2 regions of the Deinococcus sp. NW-56 genome follow, and region 2 is predicted to be linked to the other one. Evidence: riboswitches for the same ligand, from Rfam matches in the RefSeq annotation. Region 2 holds a riboswitch; the other holds the start of a gene.
What was found. A riboswitch is a leader RNA that binds a small molecule or an ion and turns the genes downstream of it on or off. The one in region 2 is predicted to bind S-adenosylmethionine.

Region 1: it holds a riboswitch for S-adenosylmethionine, as region 2 does, so the genes downstream of both, C3K08_RS08710 (O-acetylhomoserine aminocarboxypropyltransferase/cysteine synthase family protein) here and C3K08_RS14110 (methionine ABC transporter ATP-binding protein) in region 2, are expected to answer to the same signal.

What each region holds. Positions count from the first base shown of each region.
Region 1 covers NZ_CP026516.1:1,735,670-1,739,060, forward strand. Annotated here, with positions in the region: gene C3K08_RS08705 (hypothetical protein) at 1-931, opposite strand, end outside; SAM riboswitch class I at 1,104-1,195, shown strand; gene C3K08_RS08710 (O-acetylhomoserine aminocarboxypropyltransferase/cysteine synthase family protein) at 1,346-2,677, shown strand; gene C3K08_RS08715 (alpha/beta fold hydrolase family protein) at 2,674-3,391, shown strand, end outside.
Region 2 covers NZ_CP026517.1:43,414-46,804, reverse strand. Annotated here, with positions in the region: gene C3K08_RS14120 (glutamate synthase-related protein) at 1-456, opposite strand, end outside; partial or broken gene C3K08_RS14115 (diguanylate cyclase domain-containing protein) at 873-1,085, shown strand; SAM riboswitch class I at 1,171-1,298, shown strand; gene C3K08_RS14110 (methionine ABC transporter ATP-binding protein) at 1,405-2,376, shown strand; gene C3K08_RS14105 (methionine ABC transporter permease) at 2,376-3,026, shown strand; gene C3K08_RS14100 (MetQ/NlpA family ABC transporter substrate-binding protein) at 3,056-3,391, shown strand, end outside.

The DNA.
Region 1 (3,391 bases), on a different replicon from region 2:
AGGCGGTGCTCGCCTTGCGGGTGCCGTATTCCCAGATGGGCGGCATGCGGTAGTCGGGCTCGCCGTCGCCGGTCGAGTCCGCGTTCGTCACGTCCCAGCCGTCGGTCCAGGGATCGGGGTTGGCCGACAGGTCATAGAACCACACCCGCTGCGGCGCCGCGCCCCCCCGCACGCTGCCGCCCCAGGCGATCAGGCGGCGGCTGGCGCGGGCACCGAAGCGGGTCCCGGTGTCGGTGTCGGCCGCGTCAGCGCGGGTGTAAGAGTGGAACTTGAAGTCGGGGCGGCCATACCAGTTCACCAGATAGACCGTGTACTCGCCGGGCTTCACGCCCACGCGGGAGACGTTGTCGGCCAGCCAGTTCTCGGTCGCCAGGGCGTCAATCTCGAAGTTTTTCTCCACGGGCCGGTTGATCAGGGGCGAGGGCGTCTCGCACTCGTCGGTGGGCACCTGGTACGGCTCGCCCGTCTCCTCGTCCACCTCCGTCACGAACTGACAGTTGAAGTACTTCTGGAAGACGGTCAGCGGCTTCTCGGCCGCGCTGCTGTTCAGGAACCCGAAGAAGTCGTCCTCGAACTTCTGGTCCGCGAAAACGTAGTTGTAGTCGTAGTCGAAGACGTTGCCGGTGTACTCGGTGTTGCCATAGGCACTCGGGACGCGGGCGATCGTCTCGTAGGACTTCGGCAGGATGTCCCGGAAGTCGCGCGTGTTCACGTTCTGGGCGGTCTGAACCTGGCCGGGCAGCGCTTCCCGGTAGCCCACGAAGACCACGTTGACCTTCAGGCGGGTGCGGATGCTGTCCTGCTCGCCGGGCTTGAGGGTGCTCAGGCGGCCGAACTCAGTCTGGGTCCCCGGTGTTTCCTGGGTCCGGGTGGTGCAGGAGGCGAGCAGCGAGGCGCTGAGCAGAAACAGGGCGGTGGCACGAAGGTTCATAAGCCTCCTGGGGTCCAGGCCGGACCGTGAATGGAATCGGACGTTGCAATGAGAAGTGTAACGATTTTTTGAGAGGCCATGCACCCATCCGGGGGCGGTGTCGCCTGGACAACCCCATTGACCCGCTGCCCTGCCGCCTGCTACGGTCCTGAACAGCTCCCGCGTGGAGCGACCCCTATCCAGAGCGCCCGAGAGACCTGGCTCGCGGACGGCGCGGCAACCGGACCCCATCACGTCACGGTGCCAAGGCCAGCCCGGTGCGGTGTCAACGATGACCGCCGCACACGGGACCGATCAGGGAAGGTCACGCGGACGATTTCAACCGCCCCTTCTCGATTGCCCGAGAGGGGGCTCCCGCCTTTGGGCGCGGCTCCCCACAGTTTCCCCGCTTCTTTTCTGTGAGGAGGGTCCACCATGACCAGTTCCAAGTCTGCTCCACTGCACTTCGACACCCTGCAAGTCCACGCCGGGCAGCGCCCCGACCCCGCGACCGGGGCGCAGGCGGTACCCATCTACGCCACCAACTCCTACGTCTTCGAGTCGCCGGGGCACGCCGCCGACCTGTTCGGGCTGCGGGCCTTCGGCAACATCTACAGCCGGATTCAAAACCCCACGACCGCCGTGCTGGAGGAGCGGGTGGCCGCGCTGGAGGGCGGCGTGGGCGCCCTGGCGGTGGCAAGCGGGCACGCCGCGCAGTTCCTGGCGATCACGAACGTCGCGCAGGCGGGCGACAACATCGTCTCCACACCGAACCTGTACGGCGGCACGGTCAACCAGTTCCGGGTGACCCTGCGGCGGCTGGGAATCGAAGTGCGCTTCACCAGCAAGGAGGAGCGCCCGGAGGAGTTCGCCGCCCTGATCGACGACCGCACGCGGGCGGTGTACCTGGAAACCATCGGCAACCCGGCGCTGAACGTGCCCGACTTTGAGGCCATCGCGGCGGCAGCCCACGCGCAGGGCGTGGCCGTCTTCGTGGACAACACCTTCGGGGCGGGCGGGTACTACTGCCAGCCGCTGCGGCACGGGGCCGACGTGGTGCTGCACTCGGCGAGCAAATGGATCGGCGGGCACGGCAACGGGATCGGCGGAATCATCGTGGATGGGGGCGGCTTCGACTGGGGCAACGGGCGCTATCCCCTCTTCACCGAGCCCAGCCCCAGCTACCACGGGCTGAACTTCTGGGAGACGTTCGGCACGGGTAACGCGCTGGGGCTGCCCAACGTCGCCTTTATCACCCGTGCCCGTACCGAGGGCCTGCGCGACCTGGGGCCGACCCTGGCCCCGCAACAGGCGTGGCAGTTCCTGCAAGGAGTGGAGACGCTGTCCCTCCGGGCCGAGCGGCACGCGCAGAACGCGCTCGCGCTGGCCTCGTGGCTGAGTGCCCACCCGGACGTGGCGCGGGTGACCTATCCGGGTCTCTCCAACCACCCGCATTACGACCGGGCACAGGCGTACCTGCCGCGTGGGGCGGGCGCGGTGCTGACCTTCGAGCTGCGCGGGGGACGTGAGGCGGGCGAGGCGTTTATCCGCTCGGTGCGGCTGGCGCAGCATGTGGCGAACGTGGGCGACACGCGTACGCTGGTGATTCACCCGGCCAGCACCACCCACTCGCAACTCGACGAGATCACCCAGACGGCGGCGGGCGTGACGCCGGGGCTGGTGCGGGTGTCGGTGGGCATCGAGCATCTCGGGGACATTCAGGAGGACTTCGCGCAGGCGCTCGCCGCCGCGCTGGTGGATGCGTGACGGCGGTGGCGCGGCCCCCCCAGCCCGGCCCGCCGCCTCTTACACGGGAGGAGGCACAAGCTCAAACTGCCCTCCTCTTTCGGAACGCGCCACTGCTGCTGGACTGTGGACAGGCCGCCCACGACGTGCGGGTCGCGTACCACACGTACGGAACGCCCGCCGAACACGCCGTCCTCGTGCTGCACGCGCTGACAGGCACGAGCGCCGTGCACGAGTGGTGGCCGGACTTTCTGGGACCGGGGCGACCGCTGGACCCCACGCGGGACTACGTGGTGTGCGCGAACGTGCTGGGGGGCTGCGCGGGGACGACGGGTCCGGCCGAGTTGCCGCGCGTGGGGGGCGAGGACCCGCCCCTCACCCTGCGGGACCTGGCGCGGGCCGGGCGGGCGCTGCTGGAGCACCTCGGCGTGCGGCGGGTGTCGCTGGTGGGGGCGAGCATGGGCGGGATGCTGGCCTACGCGTGGCTGCTGGAATGCCCCGATCTGGTGGAACGGGCGGTCATCATCGGAGCACCCGCACGCCACTCGCCGTGGGCGGTGGGCCTGAATACGGCGGCGCGGGCGGCCATCCGCGCGGCCCCCGGCGGCGAGGGGCTGAAGGTGGCGCGGATGGTCGCCACCCTGAGCTACCGCAGTCCCGAGAGTTTCGCCCGTAGCCAGCCAGGCTGGGGCACCCGGCGCCCCGGCACCGCCGACATCACGACCTATCTGGAAT
Region 2 (3,391 bases):
CGCCGGGGACATGGGCATCTCGCGGCCCACCGGCACGTCACGCCAGCCGAGGAGCACCTGCCCCTCGGCCCGGATTGCACGCTCCAGTTCCTGCTCGCAGGCCAGGCGGGAGGCGTGTTCCTTGGGCAGGAAGATCATGCCCACGCCGTAGTCGCCGGGGCGGGGCAAAGTCACACCCTGCTTCGCCATCTCGGCCCGGTAGAACTCGTCGGGAATCTGAATCAGGATGCCCGCCCCGTCGCCCATCAGCTCGTCGGCGCCGACGGCCCCCCGGTGATCGAGGTTCTCCAGAATCCCCAGCCCCTGCGTGATGATGCCGTGGGACTTGTTGCCCTTCAGGTGGGCGATAAAGCCGACCCCGCAAGCGTCGTGCTCCTGGTCTTGACGGTACAGGCCCTGCTGGCTGAGCGCTGCTCTCTCCTGAGGCGTGGGGTGATGCATCGTGTCATGGTCCATCAGGCACTCCTCTCCGGTCGGCGCCAGGCGCTGCGGAGTTAAATCATACAAAGCGTGTATACGCACGCCCTTCAGTTGTCCATGTGTGCTCCGTACGCAAGACCCGCGCTAGACAACTGGCAGCGTTGATCGACAGGGCGGTGAAGCTCCTGTGTTCTTTCGTAGGTATATTCATAGATCTGCATAGTTTTGAACCCGCTAGGGTTCTGCGCGGCTGGTCGCCCGTTTCGAGGGTCCCTCCTACGCGAGTGCGCCCCGCTTCCGCTTCACGCTGGAGGCGCCCGCGAGCGACCACCTGCTGGTGCGCCGGGAGAACCCCCTGATCTTTCTGGCGCTGGGTGCCCTGCTGACGCTGGGGGTCTACCCCCTCTTTCTCTACAGCGTCACCCGCGACCCGGCGCAGGCGTTGTACGCGGCCTACGTGCTGGCCCCTGATGCTGCTCGACCTCGACGGCTTCAGGCGCCTGAACGACCAGTACGGTCACGGGCGTGGCGCCCTGCTGCGCGACTTCTCGGCCGCACGGCGGGCGCTGGAGGATGAGGGAAGCCGCGTCTACCGGCTGGGCGGCGACGAGTTCGGTGTGCTGGCCCCGGCCGCCCGCGCCCCTGCCCTCCGGCACCGGGCCTGAGAAGGGGGTCTCCATACCGGTCCAGACAACCCGCGAGGGGATGCGTTCCGGTGCGCTACCTTCTCCCACGGCCCGCAGAGGGCCACTCTTATCCAGAGCGGCGCGAGGGATCTGGCCCCAAGACCGCCGCAGCAACCGGCCCTCATCACGGCATCGGTGCTGACCAGCCCGCACGCGCCAACGATGGTGTATCCGCGTCGGGACCGATAAGGGAAGGGTCTAGCTCGACACGGTCGCGTCCCCTTCTCCGTTCTCAGCCTCGGGAGGGGACGTGTGCTTTTTGTTCCCCTCCGGCCTTTCCAGACGGAGGATTTCTCGTTTGTCCGCTTCATCCCCCCCACCCGCCCTGCTGTTCGAGGGCGTGGGCAAGACCTATCCGGGGCAGACCACCCCGGCCCTTCAGAGCCTCACGCTGGCGGTGCCGCGCGGCTGCCGGGTCGGCATCATCGGCCGCAGCGGGGCGGGCAAAAGCACCCTGGTGCGCCTGATCAGCGGGCTGGAGACGCCCGACACGGGCCGCCTGCTGGTGCAGGGGCAGGACCTCTCGCGCCTCACGCCCGCGCAGCGGCGCCCGCATCAGGCCCGCATTGGGGTCGTCTTCCAGCACTTCAACCTGCTTGCGCAGCGCACGGCCCTGGGCAACGTGACCCTGCCGCTCGAACTCGCCGGGGTGCCCCGCGCCACCCGCGAGGCACGGGCACGGGAATTGCTGGCGCAGGTCGGCCTCGCGGACCTCGCGGGCCGCTACCCCGCGCAGCTTTCGGGCGGGCAGAAGCAGCGCGTCGGCATCGCCCGTGCGCTGGCGCTGGAACCGGACCTCCTGCTGGCCGACGAGGCCACGAGTGCCCTCGACCCGGAGACGAGCGCGGGCATCCTCGCCCTGCTCACCGAGGTGCAGCGCAGCCGCGACCTGACGCTGGTGGTGGTCACGCACCAACTCGAAGTCGTGCGGGCCGCCTGCACCCACGTCGCCGTGCTCGACGCGGGGCGGCTGGTGGAGACGGGCGAGACCCGCACCGTCCTGGCCCAGCCCGCCCACCCCGTCACCCGTGCCCTGCTGGACGCGCACCGCCCGCAGGTCCCGCTGCGCCCACACGAGACGCTGCGCCGGGTGACTCTGCCCGATCTGGACGCGGGCACGCTGGAGCGGCTGGCCGCCCTGGGCGCCCGGCTGGTGCAGGCCGAGCCGCACCCGCAGGGGGTGGACGCCTGGCTGGTCCTGCCGGAAACCGCGCCGGACCCGGAACTCTGGCCGCGCGAGGTCGCTTTTCCGCTGGGGGCGAGTGCCTGATGGACACCCTCGCGCCCCTGCTGTGGCAGGCCACCCTGGAAACGCTGTGGATGGTGCTGCCGAGTGCCCTGATCGCGCAACTGCTCGGCACGGCCCTGGGGGTGGCCCTGACCCTCACCCGGCCCGGCGGCCTGCGCCCGCAGCCCCTCGCCCACCGCGTGCTGGACGCGGCCGTCAACGTGGGCCGCAGCCTGCCCTTCATCATCCTGCTGGTCCTGCTGATTCCCCTGACCCGGCTGATCACGGGCACCAGCATCGGCAGCACGGCGGCCACCGTCCCCCTCACCGTCGCGGCGATTCCTTTCGTCGCTCGGCTGGTCGAAGGAGCGCTGCGCGACGTGCCCCCCGGCGTGACCGAGGCCGCCCGCGTGGTGGGCGCCACGACCGGGCAGATCGTCGGCAAGGTGCTGCTGCCCGAGGCCCGGCCCGCCCTGATTCACGGCTTCACGGTGATGCTGGTCAGCCTGATCGGGTATTCCGCGATGGCCGGGGCGATCGGCGGCGGAGGCCTGGGTGACCTCGCCATCCGCTACGGCTACCAGCGTTTCGAGACGGACGTGATGGTCGCCACCGTGCTGCTGCTGCTCGTGCTGGTGCAGGGCGTGCAGTGGCTGGGCGACCGCGCCGCCCGCCGCGCCGATCACCGCTAACTCTCTCTCCTCTCTTCCGGAGTCTCCAAATGAAAAACATCCTGATCCTGTCCGCCCTGGCCCTGACCTCGCTCGCTTCCGCCGGAACCCTGCGCGTGGGCGCCACGCCCGTCCCGCACGCCGAGATCCTGGAATTCGTCAAACCCACCCTCGCCAAGCAGGGCGTGAACCTCGTGATCCGCGAGTTCACCGACTACGTGCAGCCCAACCTCGCGCTGGCGGACGGCAGCATCGACGTGAACTTCTTCCAGCATCTCCCCTACCTGCAAGAGTTCCAGAAGAACCGCCCGCTGGGGCTGGTCGCGGGGGCAAAGGTCCACGTGGAGCCTATCGGCCTGTACAGCCGCCGGGTGAAGTCGCTGCGG